DNA from 2 places in the Candidatus Pantoea symbiotica genome. Region 1 is predicted to be linked to the other one. Evidence: predicted binding sites of a transcription regulator. Region 1 holds the regulator's gene; the other holds the start of a gene.

Region 1 (7,576 bases):
GGCTAATCGCCATGTTTGTTAAGTTAACGCATGACAAATAACATTTTCATATCATTAATTGGCATTAATAAATTAATAATTAGCAATAGTTTCGCTGCGTTAACCAGCTGAAATAGCTCATTTTTGCTACAGAATCAATCTGGTAACATATTAATGGAAAAAGGCCTTACCTTTTGGAAAAAAAGTGGATTAGAATTGCCTCGGCGCTGATCGCTTGATCAGATTTCTCTCACTTTAACGCAGTCTGCTTTCATTCAGCCTGCTTAACCTGTAACCGGATTATGCGTCTACTAATAACGCTTTTCATACTGGCTTTCGCCCAACTGTTTTTTAATGTGGCTGCTGCATCTCCGCATGCGCCCGTTAATGCCAGTTCGCTTAAAGCAGAGAAAAAGAGCGCACGTGAAGACGAGCGCCGCAAACGACGCCCGGTGAAAACCACCACCAAAAAATCGCGCCTGACTGCTGTTCAAAAATTCAAACTCAAAAAACAGACCAAAACAGAAACTGCGCTGCATAAAACCACCAGCAAAAAATCCCCGCTGAAACTCTCTGCTAAGAAATACGGTCATCAACGTTTAGCGAAGAAAACACCTGAGATCGCCGTCGATGATGAAGCATTAGCGCTGACCGGCATCAAAATGAGTAAGGCGCACCGCCAGCGTTATCAAAAGGCGCGTGAAACGGCGATGACCAAATTAATGGGCCAACTCGGCAAACCTTATCAGTGGGGCGGCACTTCGCCACACACCGGTTTCGACTGCAGCGGCTTAGTGTGGTACGCCTATAAAGATCTGGTGAAATTCAAATTCCCGCGCACCGCCAATGAGATGTATCACCTGCGCGATGCGGCACCGATTAAGCGTGAAATGCTGGAGAAAGGTGATCTGGTGTTCTTCCGCATCAATAATCGCGGCACTGCCGATCATGTTGGCGTGTATCTCGGCAACGGGAAATTCATTCAGTCGCCGCGTACCGGCAAAGATATTCAGATTAGCGTATTGGGTGAGGATTACTGGCAAAAACACTATGTGGGCGCGCGTCGTATGATGACGCCAAAAACTATTCGCTAGCTGTTGCGCAACAATCATAAAAAAGCCGGATGCTGTTCTCAGCTCCGGCTTTTTTGTTAATGCATGATCGCGGTAAAGCTGAAGGCGATAATCATCAACAGTGCGCCAACAGTGGTCATTAGCGCCAGCTTCAGGTCGGTATTCATTACAACTCCTTAGTCACACAATTATTAGGGTTAAAGCGATTTTCGCACAGCAATGGGCAAAAATCTCGTGTTATCCGCGCCAGCTTGCTAGAATCGCCGCCTTTCGTTGCGCAACAGATTTTGCGCATGCTGTATTTACAGCGTGATGAAGTGATTTCGCCTGCTAAAACACACCATTTCGCCTGCTTTTTGGGCTATAAAAGCATTAGCAGACGCAAACGTTTAACAATATACTTATCAGTAAGTTGCGATAAGCCCAGGAGTACCATTTTCATGGCAACAATTAAAGATGTCGCAAAACGCGCGGGTGTCTCAACCACCACGGTTTCGCATGTCATCAACAAAACGCGTTTCGTTGCGGAAGAGACGCGTAACGCCGTATGGGAAGCGATCAAAGAATTACACTACTCGCCCAGTGCCGTGGCGCGTAGTCTCAAAGTTAATCACACCAAAACCTTAGGTTTGCTGGCGACCTCCAGCGAAGCGCCCTATTTCGCTGAAATTATCGAAGCGGTGGAGAACCGTTGTTTCGAACGCGGCTACACGCTGATTCTCGGCAACGCGCATAACGATCTGCAAAAGCAACGTGCTTACCTGTCAATGATGGCGCAAAAGCGCGTCGATGGCTTGCTGGTGATGTGTTCTGAGTATCCAGACGATTTGCTACAGATGCTGGAAGAGAACCGCAACATTCCCATGGTGGTGATGGATTGGGGTGCATCGCGCGGTGACTTCACCGATACCGTGCAGGACAATGCGTTTCAGGGCGGCTATCTCGCCGGGCGTTATCTGATTGAACGCGGTCATCGCGATATCGGTGCCATTCCCGGCCAGATGGAGCGCAACACCGGCGGCGGCCGTCACGCTGGCTTCCTGCAGGCAATGAACGAAGCGGACATTACGGTGCGTCCTGAATGGGTAGTTCAGGGCGACTTTGAGCCTGAATCGGGCTATCAGGCGATGCAGCAGATTTTAAATCAGAAACAGCGCCCAACGGCGGTGTTCTGCGGCGGCGATATTATGGCGATGGGCGCGATTTGCGCTGCTGATGAGATGGGCTTGCGCGTACCGCAGGATATCTCGGTCATCGGCTACGATAACGTGCGCAACGCGCGCTATTTCACGCCAGCGCTGACCACCGTGCATCAGCCAAAAGCCGAACTGGGTGAAAAAGCGCTGGAAATGCTACTGGATCGCATCACCAGCAAGCGTGAAGATCCGCAAACCATTGAGGTTCAGCCAACGCTGATTGAGCGCCGTTCGGTGGCGTACGGTCCGTTCCGCGACTATCGCCGCTAAGCAGACACTTCGCTGAGCCATTCGTGGTTCAGCGTTTCGGCATCCCCGAGATAAGCCAGTAACCACTCCAGCGCCGGTGACGCGCGCTGTTCTGACCAGCTGACGCAGCACGGACTGTCCGGAAAGGCCTGCGGCAGTGCCAGTTCGACCAGTTTATGGCTATCCAGCAGCGGACGTGCCAGATGGCCCGGCACCATTCCAACGCACAATCCTGCCAGCAAACAATCCATTCCGGTTTCCCATTCTGGTACCACCAGACGTCGCTGATTATCCAGCGTCCATGTCATACGGCGCGGCAACGCACGCGAGGTATCTTCCAGCACCAGCGATGGCCATGCCCGCAATGTTTCATCATCCAGCTCCCTGCTGTTAACCAGTGGATGATCGGGACTCACTACACAACGCCAGTTCAGTGCGCCCATATCCTGAAAGGCAAAACGTCCGCCCACCGGAATCGCCTGGGTTGCGCCAATAGCCACATCAACCCGGCCATCAGCCAATGCATCCCATACGCCGTTGAACACTTCGTAGCTGATAATCAGCTCCATATCGGGAAAATGGCGATAGAAATCCTTCACTAACTGCCGCGTGCGCTGCGGTTTAACAATGCAGTCAACCGCGATACTTAGCTCCCCACGCCAGCCATTTGCCAGTTGCTGACACTGTCGACGGGTTGCCAGCATTTTTTTGATAACAGATCGCCCTTCACGCACAAAATGCTCGCCCGCGGGTGTCATCACCACTTCGCGGTGCTGACGCTCAAACAGCGGCACTGCCAGCCAGGTTTCCAGCTGTCGTACGGTATAGCTGACGGCAGAAGGCACACGATGCAGCTCCTGCGCTGCCGCACTAAAACTCCCAGTGCGCGCCACCGCATCCACCACTTCAAGCGCATATTCTGACCACATAATTTTGCCTTCAAAAAATTTAACAGCACTATGCAAATATTAGCGTTTCACAAAGCGCGTTGCATCCTTTTACACTCCCCGGCGTTCAACCTGCCCAAAAGAGAATCAACATGTTGTCGTCTAAAGCATTTATGCCTTATCTTGCCGTGCTCAGCATGCTCGGCTTTCTTGCCACGGATATGTATTTACCTGCCTTTGGCGATATGCAGCGTGATTTCGCTAGCGCACCTGGCACCATTAGCGCCAGCCTGAGTCTGTTTCTCGGCGGTTTCGCCTGTGCCCAGGTATTTTGGGGGCCGCTGTCAGATCGTTACGGGCGTAAACCAATTTTGCTGGCCGGTTTAGCCATCTTCGCCCTTGGTTGTCTGGGGATGCTTTGGGTGACCGATGTCCGCCTGATGCTGGCGCTGCGTTTTGTGCAGGCGATTGGCGTGTGTGCTGCTGCCGTGAGCTGGCAGGCGCTGGTGGTGGATCACTATCCAAAAGCCAAAGCCAATAAAGTGTTTGCGACAATTATGCCGCTGGTTGCGCTGTCTCCGGCGCTGGCACCGCTGCTCGGCGCCTGGCTTATCGGCCACTTCCACTGGCGCAGCATCTTTATCACATTGACGCTGGTTGCCGTGGTGTTGCTGATCGGTACGCTGCAGTTAACCTCGCCTAAGCGCGAGAAAGTTGCGGCAGGCAAACAACCTGGATGGTTGACCTTGCTGGGCACCCGCGTTTACAGCGGTAACGTCTTGATCTACTCGGCGTGTTCGGCGAGCTTTTTCGCCTGGCTGACGGGATCACCTTTCATTCTCGCCGCTGCTGGCCTGACGCCGGGCGATATTGGCCTGAGCTATATTCCGCAGACCATTGCATTTCTGATTGGTGGCTTTGGCTGCCGCACGCTGTTAAATCGTTATCAGGGCGCGCAACTGCTGCCGTGGTTGCTGGTGTTGTATAGCCTGAGCATCCTGAGTTTGTTTGTCATCGCCCTGATGCCCTCAGCGCCGCTGTTTGTATTGTTGATGCCCTTCTGCGGCATGGCGCTGGCCAATGGTGCGATCTATCCGATTGTGGTTGCTAGCGCATTAGCGCCCTTCCCGCACGCCACCGGTAAAGCCGCAGGATTACAGAACTTATTCCAGTTAGGATTATGCTTTGTTGCCAGCCTGCTGGTCTCCGCCGGCCTTGAACAGGCGTTGTTCAACACCACGTTAGTGATGGTCGCCACCGTGGTACTGGCGTGGGCGGGCTTTGTCTGCCAGCGATCGCTAAACGCACAAAGTGATATTGCCCACACTTCCCGTCCCTGCGAAGATAATCTCTGACTCAATGATTTTCGTTAGCAAACTAACGATAACCCGTTGAATATTGACCCACGTGAGCATATACTCTGTGGGTCAGTAATTCTGTATTAAATCAATAATATAAATGTAATACCTTTAGCGACACTGTCGCGGGATGGCGTCTGCACATTATCCGGTGCGGCGACCCACTTTTCTGCTCAAATTCATACCTCTGTACTACGTCGTACAACGTCGGATTTCTGGCGCACGGATTTTCCGTGAGTTCTCTCACAGGTCTTGGGAAATTGGCTATTCTTTTTCTCAGGTTCAGATCGGAAGGTGATGGAGAAGCTATGAGTTCATCTGTTATAGAAGAAGTGAGCCTTGAAGAAAACCACTGGTATCGGATCGTCAATGAACTGCTAGAGCGGGCTGATATTGCAGTTAATGGCACTCGTCCCTGGGATATTCAGGTAAAGCATCCAGATTTTTTTAAACGCGTTCTTGAGGAAGGATCGCTCGGATTAGGTGAAAGTTACATGGATGGTTGGTGGGAGTGCGAACAGCTAGATATGTTCTTCCATCGCGTTTTAAAACACCATCTGGATAAACAATTACCCCGGCATTTTAAAGATACGTTGCGCATCGCCGCCGCGCGTCTCACTAATTTGCAATCAAAAAAACGCGCCTGGATTGTGGGTAAAGAGCATTACGACCTTGGTAATGATCTATTCTCACTGATGCTTGATCCTTATATGCAATATTCCTGCGGCTACTGGAAAGATGCTGATACCCTGGAAAACGCGCAGCAAGCCAAACTGGATATGATTTGCCGCAAGTTGCAACTTGAACCGGGCATGACGTTGTTGGATATCGGTTGTGGCTGGGGTGGACTGGCAGAATACGCCGCGCGCCATTATGGCGTCACGGTGCATGGCGTGACTATTTCAGCTGAGCAACAAAAACTGGCACAACAACGCTGTGAAGGACTGGATGTGACTATATTACTTCAGGACTATCGCGACCTGAATAATCAATATGATCGCATCGTTTCTGTCGGTATGTTTGAACATGTCGGGCCGAAAAACTATGCCACTTATTTTGATGTTGCTGACCGCAACCTCAAACCAGACGGCATATTTTTGCTGCACACCATTGGCGCCCTCACCACAGATATGAATGTCGATCCGTGGATTGATAAATATATCTTCCCGAACGGTTGTTTGCCGTCAGTGCGTCAAATCGCTGACGCCAGTGAGCCACATTTCGTCATGGAAGATTGGCATAACTTTGGCGCAGATTACGATACGACGTTAATGGCATGGTATGAACGTTTTCAGGCGGCGTGGCCGCAGCTGGCTGAGAAATATGGCGAACGTTTTAAACGAATGTTCGACTATTATCTCAACGCCTGCGCCGGTGCGTTTCGTGCCCGTGATATTCAGCTGTGGCAGGTAGTATTCAGTCGTGGCAAGGATGGCGGTTTACGCGTTGCGCGTTAATAAGCTTTCAAATGAATCAAGGCGCCGCATGGCGCCTTTTTTAACGGTATTATTCTGCGCCAGCAATCTGCGCCAGTGCAGCGGCTTCACGCTGCGCTAATACGCGCTCAACCGTTTCCACAATGGCCTGCGTATGCGGATCAATCTCAATATTGACCTTATGACCAAACTTCTTCGCGCCTAAAGTGGTGCGCTCCAGCGTTTCCGGAATCAAATGCACACAGAATTTGCTTTTCGTCACGTCGCCAACGGTCAAACTAATTCCATCGATACCCACGAAACCTTTGTGCAGAATATATTTGATCTGCGTGGCGTCCTGTAATTTAAACCAGATTTCGCGGTTGTTTTCAGACTGGATGATTTTGCAGATTTCCGCCGTGGTCATAATATGGCCAGACATTAAATGGCCGCCAATTTCATCACTGAACTTCGCTGCACGCTCAATATTCACCACATCCCCCACCTTTAATTCACCCAGGTTGGTAATGCGCAGTGTTTCTTTAATCAGATCGAAGCTGACCAAATCGCCGTTAATCTCGGTTACGGTCAGGCAGCAGCCGTTGTGTGCCACCGATGCGCCAAGCGCCAGTCCCGGTAACAGATCCTCCGGTAAGCGCACAATATGGGTTCGAAACAGATCTTTCTCTTCAATGCCGACAATTTCTGCCGTGCCTTGCACAATTCCAGTAAACATAATCTCAGCCTCTGCAAATTTTGCGTCAGTTTATCACAGCTTGTTGGCGGCAGCTTAATTTGGCGGAGTTCCAACTTTACACAAATTGCTAAACAAAATGCGATCAACGTTTGGCGGAAGCCAGCGCTGCCGCTACACTATGCCGCGCATTCTTTGGGGATTTAGCCCCGCTCTCTTCTTTAATTAAGCAGGTGTAACGTGCAGAAGTATTTTACAGAAGCGCGTCAATTGCTGGCCCTCGCGATCCCGGTCATCCTTGCTCAGGTGGCCCAGACGGCGATGGGATTTGTAGATACTGTTATGGCCGGTGCGGTAAGCGCCACGGATATGGCCGCCGTTGCTGTCGGCACCTCTATCTGGCTTCCCGCCATTCTGTTTGGTCATGGTCTTCTACTGGCTTTGACGCCTACCGTTGCGCAACTCAACGGTTCAGGACGACGCGAACGTATCGCGGAACAAGTGCGCCAGGGATACTGGATGGCAATTGCCGTTGCGCTACTGATTATGGTGGTGCTGTGGAATGCCGGTTATCTGATTAACACCATGCATGACATCGATCCTGAATTGGCCGCCAAAGCCGAAGGATACCTGCATGCGTTGCTGTGGGGCGCACCGGGATATCTGTTGTTCCAGGTGATGCGCAACCAGTGTGAAGGTTTGTCGAAAACCAAACCGGCGATGCT
Region 2 (7,576 bases), 1.5 Mb from region 1:
CGCGCCAGTTCGAAGCGATATAAACGATCGACCACCAGTGAAGTCGACGCCAGTACCAGCAAGGTACTGACGCCAATCACCACGCAAATGCGCCAGCCTTCACTGCGCAGCAAATCGCTGTAATTCACTACCGCCACCACCGCTGGAATAAAGAACAGCAGCATTTCCGCCAGCAGCCAGTTAGCACCGGCTTTCACCCAGCGCAGCGGCACGATGCGCGTCATGATTAACACCAGCAGCAGCACCATGCCAACCACATTGGCCGGCAGCGGCAAATGCAGCCAGCTCACCAGTCTGTCGCTGAAAATAAACAAACCGACATACAGCACCAGCTGCAGCGGAACAAATGTACGTTGCAGGAGATCCGTTCTGCGCGGACTTAATGCCATCATTGCCTTGAACCCTGAGGAAGAATTGAGGTGCCCAGTATAAATCCGCCGCAAACTGTGAAAGAAATGAATTAAAATCATTCAAACTATGCCCAAAAGGAATGTTTATGGACGTACGTGCCTTGCGCTACTTCACTGAAGTGGTGCGACAGCAAAGCTTCACCCGTGCGGCTGAGAAGCTGTTCGTGACGCAGCCGACCATCAGCAAAATGTTGCGCCAGCTGGAAGAGGAGCTCGGCTGCACCTTGCTGCTGCGTGAAGGTCGCAAACTGCATCTTACTGATAGCGGCCAGGCGGTTTACCAGCGCGGATTGGTGATTTTGCAGGAGTTTCATCAGCTTGAGGCGCAGTTGGGTGATATCAACCAGCTGAAAACCGGCGAGCTGCGGCTGGGGATTCCGCCGATGGTCGGCATGCAGATGGCCGGATCGATCTCAGCCTTTCGCCGCCGTTATCCGGGCGTACAGCTGAAAATCTCCGAGTTCGGTGGATTAACGGCGCAGCAAGCGGTGCTGAGTGGCGCGCTCGATATCGCCCTCACCGCGCTGCCGATTGAGTCAGAACTGCCGCTCAACACGCTGGAGTTGATGCACCATCCGCTGTGCGTTCTGCTGCCGCGCACTGAACAATGGCGCAATCACCGTAAAGTGGCTTTGGCGGAGTTAGCCGAACATCCGCTACTGATCCTCAATGAAGAGTTCGCGCTGAATCGCCAGATTCGCAAAGCATTCCAACGCCAGAACCTGACGCCGACTATTGCGTTGCGCAGCGCGCAGTGGGATTTTCTCGCCGCGATGGTGCAGGCGGGCATGGGATTGGCGATTCTGCCGGAGCCCATTTGTCAGCGGCTGGATAAACAATCGCTGCTGTGGCTGCCGCTGGAATCGGAGTTGCAGTGGAGCTTAGGGCTGATTTGGCGGGAAGGCAGTTATCTGTCGCGTAGCGCCGAAGCGTGGATTGAGTGTTGTCGTGAACACTGGCCGGATAGTGCGCCGCGGCTGTCGGTGTGAAAACGGCCGCAGCGCATTTATGTAGATAGGCCGCCATGAATGGCGACCTTACGTTTGTGTGACTGGCTGCTATTCCTCTTTCTCTATCAGCAGCGCTTCCAGCAGATCGAGATCGTGCAGCAGTTTCTGCATCGTCTCGTTGGAGATCTCCTGCGTGGCGCGCAGATGATAAACCTCGGCACGCTCGGCACGCAGCGCATTGAGGCGGAAGCGACGTTCGAGGTTTTCGGCAAATTGCGCCTGTTCGATATCGTTTTTGCCCTCCGCGCGGCGACGCAGATTACCAATCACGCGCAGGCTGACCTCTTTCAGCAGTTCAGGATCGATGTTCTCTTCGGTGTCGGTTTCGAGGCGCTGCTCCATTTTATGCAGGCTCTCAATCGCCACGCCCGCCATCGCAGCACGCGCAAACTGAATCTCACGACGATGGCCGACCTTATCGATGCTCTCAACGTCACGCAGCAGAATCGGCAAGATCACCACACCAACCAGCAGCGACACTAAAATCACGCCGGTGGCGATGAACACCAATTCATAGCGCGCTGGGAACGGATCGCCGTTGCTGAGGAACAGCGGAATCGACAGCACACCAGCCAGCGTGATGGCGCCGCGAACCCCGGCAAAAGAGGCAATCAGCAGCTCACGCAGCGAGTAGTTGGTAAACTCCAGCGGCTTCTTCTTCAGCAAGCGCATGCTGGTGCGCTTCATGATCCACAACCAACCGAAACGCACCACCATCAGCGCGGCATACACCAACAGAACGTCGGTAAACAGCATCCACAGTTCGACGTTAGGATCGGCGTTGGCCTGCGCAATCGAGGTGGAAAGGATGTCGGGCAGTTGCAGGCCGAGCATCAGGAACACCATGCCGTTGAACACGAACTCCAGCATCTGCCACACGCTGTTCGCACGCAGACGCATCGCCAGCGGTGCCTGGCGGATAATGCCAGAACGCGTGATGGTCATACCGGCGGCGACGGCGGCGAGGATGCCCGACACGCCAAGGTGTTCCGCAATCAGGTACGAGGCGAACGGTAACAGCAGCAGCAGCACGGTTTGTGTTGCCGGGTCATCACCGCTCCAGCGGCTCAGCAGACGCAGTGAGCGGCCATACAGCCAGCATATCGCCACACCAGCAACCAAACCGCCGACCGCCACTTTGAGAAACTCGACGCTGGCGCCGCCCCACGTGAACACCATGGTGCCCATCGCCACCGCGACGGCAAACTTCAGCGATACCAGACCCGATGCATCGTTCATCAGGGCTTCGCCCTGCACAATCGACATGATTTTTTTCGGGATGCGCCCTTCACCGACAATGCCGGACAGCGCCACGGCATCGGTTGGCGACAGCACCGCCGCCAGCGCAAAGGCGGGAATCAGCGGAATCCCCGGCACCAGCCAGTAAATCAGGTAGCCAATCCCGACCACGGTGATCAGCACCAGAACCAGCGCCAGCCCCATGATTTCGCGACCGTGATGCAGGAACTCGTTAATCGGCGTTTTCCAGCCATCCGCGAACAGCAGCGGTGGAATGAACAGCACAAGGAACAGCTCCGGATCAAAATCGACATGCAGGCCGAAGACTGGAAATGCGAGCAGTGCACCGGCGGCAATTTGTACCAGCGGCAGGGGAATTTGAAACGGCAGAATACGTGCCGCCACGCTGGAGAGTGAAACCACCAGCGTCATGATGAGAATAGTAAAGAAGATTTCCATGCTTTCCTTAGGCGAATCAATTTCATTAAAGCGATGTTGTTGCGTGGGAAAGTGTAAAACAAAACGCCGCACAGCGGGGCAACCCGATGTGCGGCGTGGGGCAGAAAGAGAATAATCTCGAAATTTATTCGCTTTAAAGTCAGATGGCCCAGCCACCGGCATAGAACGCCACCAGCGCGACAGCAATCACCACGGTGCCAACGTTCAGCTTGCGCCACTCGCCAGCAAACAAACGACCAATCACCAGTGAAGCGAAGCCGAGCATGATGCCAGTGACGATGTTGCAGGTCAGCACGATGAACACTGCGGTCAGCAAGCCGGACATCGCATCAACGAAGTCGTTGAAGTCGATTTTTGCCACGTTGCTCAGCATCAGCAGGCCAACGTACATCAATGCTGGTGCCGTCGCGTAAGCGGGAACCAGATAGGCCAGCGGTGACATAAACAGAATCACCAGGAACAGCAAACCCACCACAATCGCCGTCAGACCGGTTTTCCCGCCCGCCGCCGTTCCTGCCGCCGATTCGATGTAGACCGCAGCCGGCGAAGCGCCGACCAGACCAGCGAACAGGCTGCTGACGGAATCGGTGGTCAGCGCACGACCGCCGTTGATGATCTGCCCCTCTTTGTCCAGCAGATTCGCCTGCCCCGCTACCGCGCGAATGGTGCCGGTGGCATCAAAGACGGCGGTCATCACCAGCGCCAGCACGCTCGGCAGCACCACAGGTTGCAGCGCGCCCATGATATCAAGGCTAAACATCGCCGATTGCCCGTTGGCATCCTTCAGGCTCGGCATAGCGAACAGACCTTGATAGGTCACCGCCGGATCGAAAATCAGGCCAAGAATCGAGATGGTGATGATGGTCAGCAGAATGCCGCCCGGCACGCGGCGTTTTTCCAGACCGAAAATCGCTGCCAGGCCGACCAGCGACATGATCACCGGAAATGACGCGAACTGACCCAGCGCCACCGGCAAGCCCGCAGCCGGGTTTTTCACCACCAAACCAATACCGTCCGCGGCGATCAGTAGCAGGAACAAGCCGATACCGACACCGGTTCCGTGCGCCACGCCCATCGGCAAGTTACGCAGAATCCATGCGCGGATGCCGGTGACCGAAATCAGCGTGAACAGTAAGCCCATCAGGAACACTGCGCCAAGCGCCACCGGCACGCTAATGTGCTGGCCAAGCACCAGGCTGAAAGCGGTGAACGCGGTCAGTGAGATGGCGCAACCAATCGCCATTGGCAGGTTGGCCCACAAGCCCATGATAATCGAGCCAAAACTGGCGACTAAACAGGTGGCGACGAACACCGCCGTTGGCGAGAAGCCCGCTTTGCCCAGCATGCCGGGCACCACGATGACGGAATACACCATCGCCAGAAACGTTGTCAGACCCGCCAATACTTCCTGACGCACGCTGCTGCCGCGTGCAGAGATATTGAACCAGGCGTCCAGTTTTCCACTGGCCGGGCGCGATTCGCCAGACATAATTCTTCCTCAATATTTTTGTGATGTGAGTCGCCGCGCGGCGCACGTTTGCTGTTCCCTGATGGCGGATTTTTATGATGAAAATCCAGGCAAACGTTTACGTCGCCGCGTATTCCAGGCCGTAAAAGGGGACGCGGAAAAAAGGCAAACGATTATCTGGCGTTTGCCATGGGGTTTTCAACTACTAATCGCGGGCATGACAGGATAAATTCAGGCATCCGTCCCGTAGGGTCGCCATTCATGGCGACCTGGCTGAACTTAGCGGCTCAACTCAATCGCGCCACCCTGCTGGATCGCACGTTGCCAGGCAGCGCGCTGCTGCATGGTTTCCAGCCAGCGGGCGGTGGCGGGCGTATCGCGCAGTGAACCCCGCAACTGCAGCGCCAGCAGCGGGAAGCTCATCTGCACATCGGCGATGCTAAAACGTGAACCGGCAAAAAATGGATGCTGCGTGAGATGCTCTTCAATCACGCTGCCGTGCAAAGCCAGCTGCTTATTAAGCCAGGCTTTCTGAATCCCTTTACTCAGTGCGATGCCAGCCGGACGCAGCAGCCACGGCACCGGCTTTTTGCCAAACTGCGCAAACACCAGCTTCATTACCAGCAGCGGCATCAGCGATCCTTCCGCGTAATGCAGCCAGTAACGCGCCTGAATCTGTTCATCTTCATGACTCAACGCCAGCTGATGCTCGCTGTCGTATTTGAGTTGCAGGTATTCGAGAATCGCGCCTGACTCGGCAATCACGCGATTGCCGTCGGTAATCACCGGTGATTTCCCTAGCGGATGCACTTTCTTTAAGGAATCGGGGGCCAGCAGAGTGTTTTCACGTTGATAGCGTTTGATTTGGTAAGGCACCGCGAGCTCTTCCAGTAGCCATAACACGCGATGCGAGCGGGAGTTTTCCAGATGGTGAACGGTGATCATACGGTTTCCTTGCCGGTAAAAGTGTTCCGCCAAGTATAGTCGATCAGCGTTTTTGCTCGTCTTGTTCCGGATCGAGTAGCACCGCGCCCGAACCTTGCTCGCCCAGGCGGTCACCCGGATTGCGTAGCGGACAATCGCGCATCGATAAACAGCCGCAGCCAATGCAGCCATCCAGATCGTTACGCAAGCGCGTCAGGGTTTCGATGCGTTTATCCAGCTCCTCGCGCCAGTGTTGCGTCAGCGCGTCCCACTCATGCGTCGACATGCGCTTATTGGCCGGCACATGCGTCAGGCTGTCGCTCACCGTCGCCAGCGGAATACCGATACGTTGCGCAATTTTGATGATGGCCACGCGACGCAGCACGTCACGGCTGTAGCGGCGTTGATTGCCGCCGTTGCGCGAGCTGAAAATCAATCCTTTGGTCTCATAGAAGTGCAGCGCCGACACCGCCACGCCGCTGCGCTTCGCCACTTCGCCCGGCGTTAAAACCGGCTTCGGGTAATTGCGTTCTTTTTTCATTTAGGGCCTTTACCTCAAGTTAACTTGAGGAATTATACTCGCACCCCAGCAAAACTTCGAATTTCTCACCAGGCAAAAAACATCAGAAGGATGAGGCTATGATGCAACAGGAAATCATTCATTCGCTGTCCAACTGGATCGATCAGAATCTGGATAAAGCGCTGTCTATTGATGAAGTCGCGGCAAAATCAGGTTACTCAAAATGGCACCTGCAGCGTATGTTCCGTGCCGTCACGAAACAAACGCTGGGTGGCTATATTCGCGAACGTCGTCTGACGCTGGCCGCTGAAGCGCTGCGTCAAACTCAGCGTCCGGTGTTCGATATCGCGATGCAATACGGTTATGACTCGCAGCAGACCTTTTCGCGCGTGTTCCGCCGTCAGTTCTCGCAAACGCCAACCGCTTATCGTCACACTATGCGTCGTCAGGCGATGATTCAGCGTCCGCGCTTGCTCAGTTTTGACTGTGCAGACAACAACATGACCAGTTTTGCCCAGCGTACAACCGGCGAGTGCTGCCCGGTTAGCTAACCTTTTCTGCGCGCCCCTTGCGGGCGCACCTCGCTTTTCCTGCCTGCTTTTCCCTCCAGTTCGATAAAAATCTTTCTACCATACCAGGTATAAATTTTGTTCAAAATTTAAAATCGAGTGATATAATGTGAGCCAAGTCACACTTTCCTGTATTCAGTAAGACGGCCTGAAGGACTTCCCTGACCTTCCTTCTTCGCCGCCAGTGATGTCGATTGAATGTCGGGGATATCACTGATTCTAAGAGGTTTTTGCAGATGGCCACCTTAACCACCAGTCTGATTGTTATGCGCTGGGAACTCCTGAGTGCGGTAATGATGTTCTTCGCCAGCACCATGAAAATTCGACTGCGTCAGAACAGTCATCACGTGATGGCGCTGCTGTGCGGTGGCATTGGCGTGGGTATGTCCTGCTGGTTTGTCACTGGCCTGCTCGGTATCACGCTGAGCATGGAGAATCTGCATAACTTTATGGAAATCTCCAAAAACGCCTTTATTGAAGTGATGAGCCAGACGCCAACCGATTGGCCAATGCCTTAATCGCTGCCAATAAAAAACCCCGCCGAAGCGGGGTTTTTTATTTTGCTGTGTGATACTTAAATTTTCTTCAATACGGCCGGAATGGTCACTTCCGTCACCGTGATGCCCGGTATCTTCGTACCGCGACGATCCTGAATCCACATATCACCCATCATCTGATTGAGCCCGCGATCCAGACCGGTCACCAAACCCGCGCCTGGCGTAAAGGTCAACTCGCCGAAGTAGATCTGCTCTTTATCAATGTACCAATCCACGCGCACATAATCGAAATCACTCGCCAGCTTTTTACTCAACGCCAACGCGTGCTGCAACGAGGCCATTTGTGGCGTCACGTCCAGGCCGGTATCACGAATTTTGTGATACGCCTCGTTGAGGTTGTTGACGTAAAAGTTCATCGACAACAGCGGATTGCAGCGGTTGTAGATCACCTGCAACACATACTCAAAGCTGCCGTCGCGC

What was found. The regulator PurR, encoded in region 1, represses purine synthesis genes. The targets are predictions, from matches to a motif close to CANGCAAACGTTTGCNTG.
Region 2: a site for PurR is predicted at 4,694-4,711, ahead of ACXIZX_RS01185 (NCS2 family permease). Genes of this name have one in related genera too.

What each region holds. Positions count from the first base shown of each region.
Region 1 is NZ_JBSZHR010000002.1:1,597,635-1,605,210, reverse strand. Features, by position in the region: gene ACXIZX_RS08060 (C40 family peptidase) at 282-1,073, shown strand; gene cydH (cytochrome bd-I oxidase subunit CydH) at 1,130-1,219, opposite strand; gene purR (HTH-type transcriptional repressor PurR) at 1,493-2,518, shown strand; gene punR (DNA-binding transcriptional activator PunR) at 2,515-3,426, opposite strand; gene punC (purine nucleoside transporter PunC) at 3,537-4,739, shown strand; gene cfa (cyclopropane fatty acyl phospholipid synthase) at 5,051-6,199, shown strand; gene ACXIZX_RS08030 (riboflavin synthase subunit alpha) at 6,249-6,893, opposite strand; gene ACXIZX_RS08025 (MATE family efflux transporter) at 7,092-7,576, shown strand, end outside.
Region 2 is NZ_JBSZHR010000002.1:108,350-115,925, reverse strand. Features, by position in the region: gene ACXIZX_RS01200 (CidA/LrgA family protein) at 1-392, opposite strand, end outside; gene ACXIZX_RS01195 (LysR family transcriptional regulator) at 497-1,399, shown strand; gene ACXIZX_RS01190 (Na+/H+ antiporter) at 1,469-3,118, opposite strand; gene ACXIZX_RS01185 (NCS2 family permease) at 3,258-4,607, opposite strand; gene ACXIZX_RS01180 (glutathione S-transferase family protein) at 4,866-5,531, opposite strand; gene soxR (redox-sensitive transcriptional activator SoxR) at 5,575-6,051, opposite strand; gene soxS (superoxide response transcriptional regulator SoxS) at 6,150-6,581, shown strand; gene ACXIZX_RS01165 (YjcB family protein) at 6,836-7,117, shown strand; gene ACXIZX_RS01160 (ATP-grasp fold amidoligase family protein) at 7,174-7,576, opposite strand, start outside.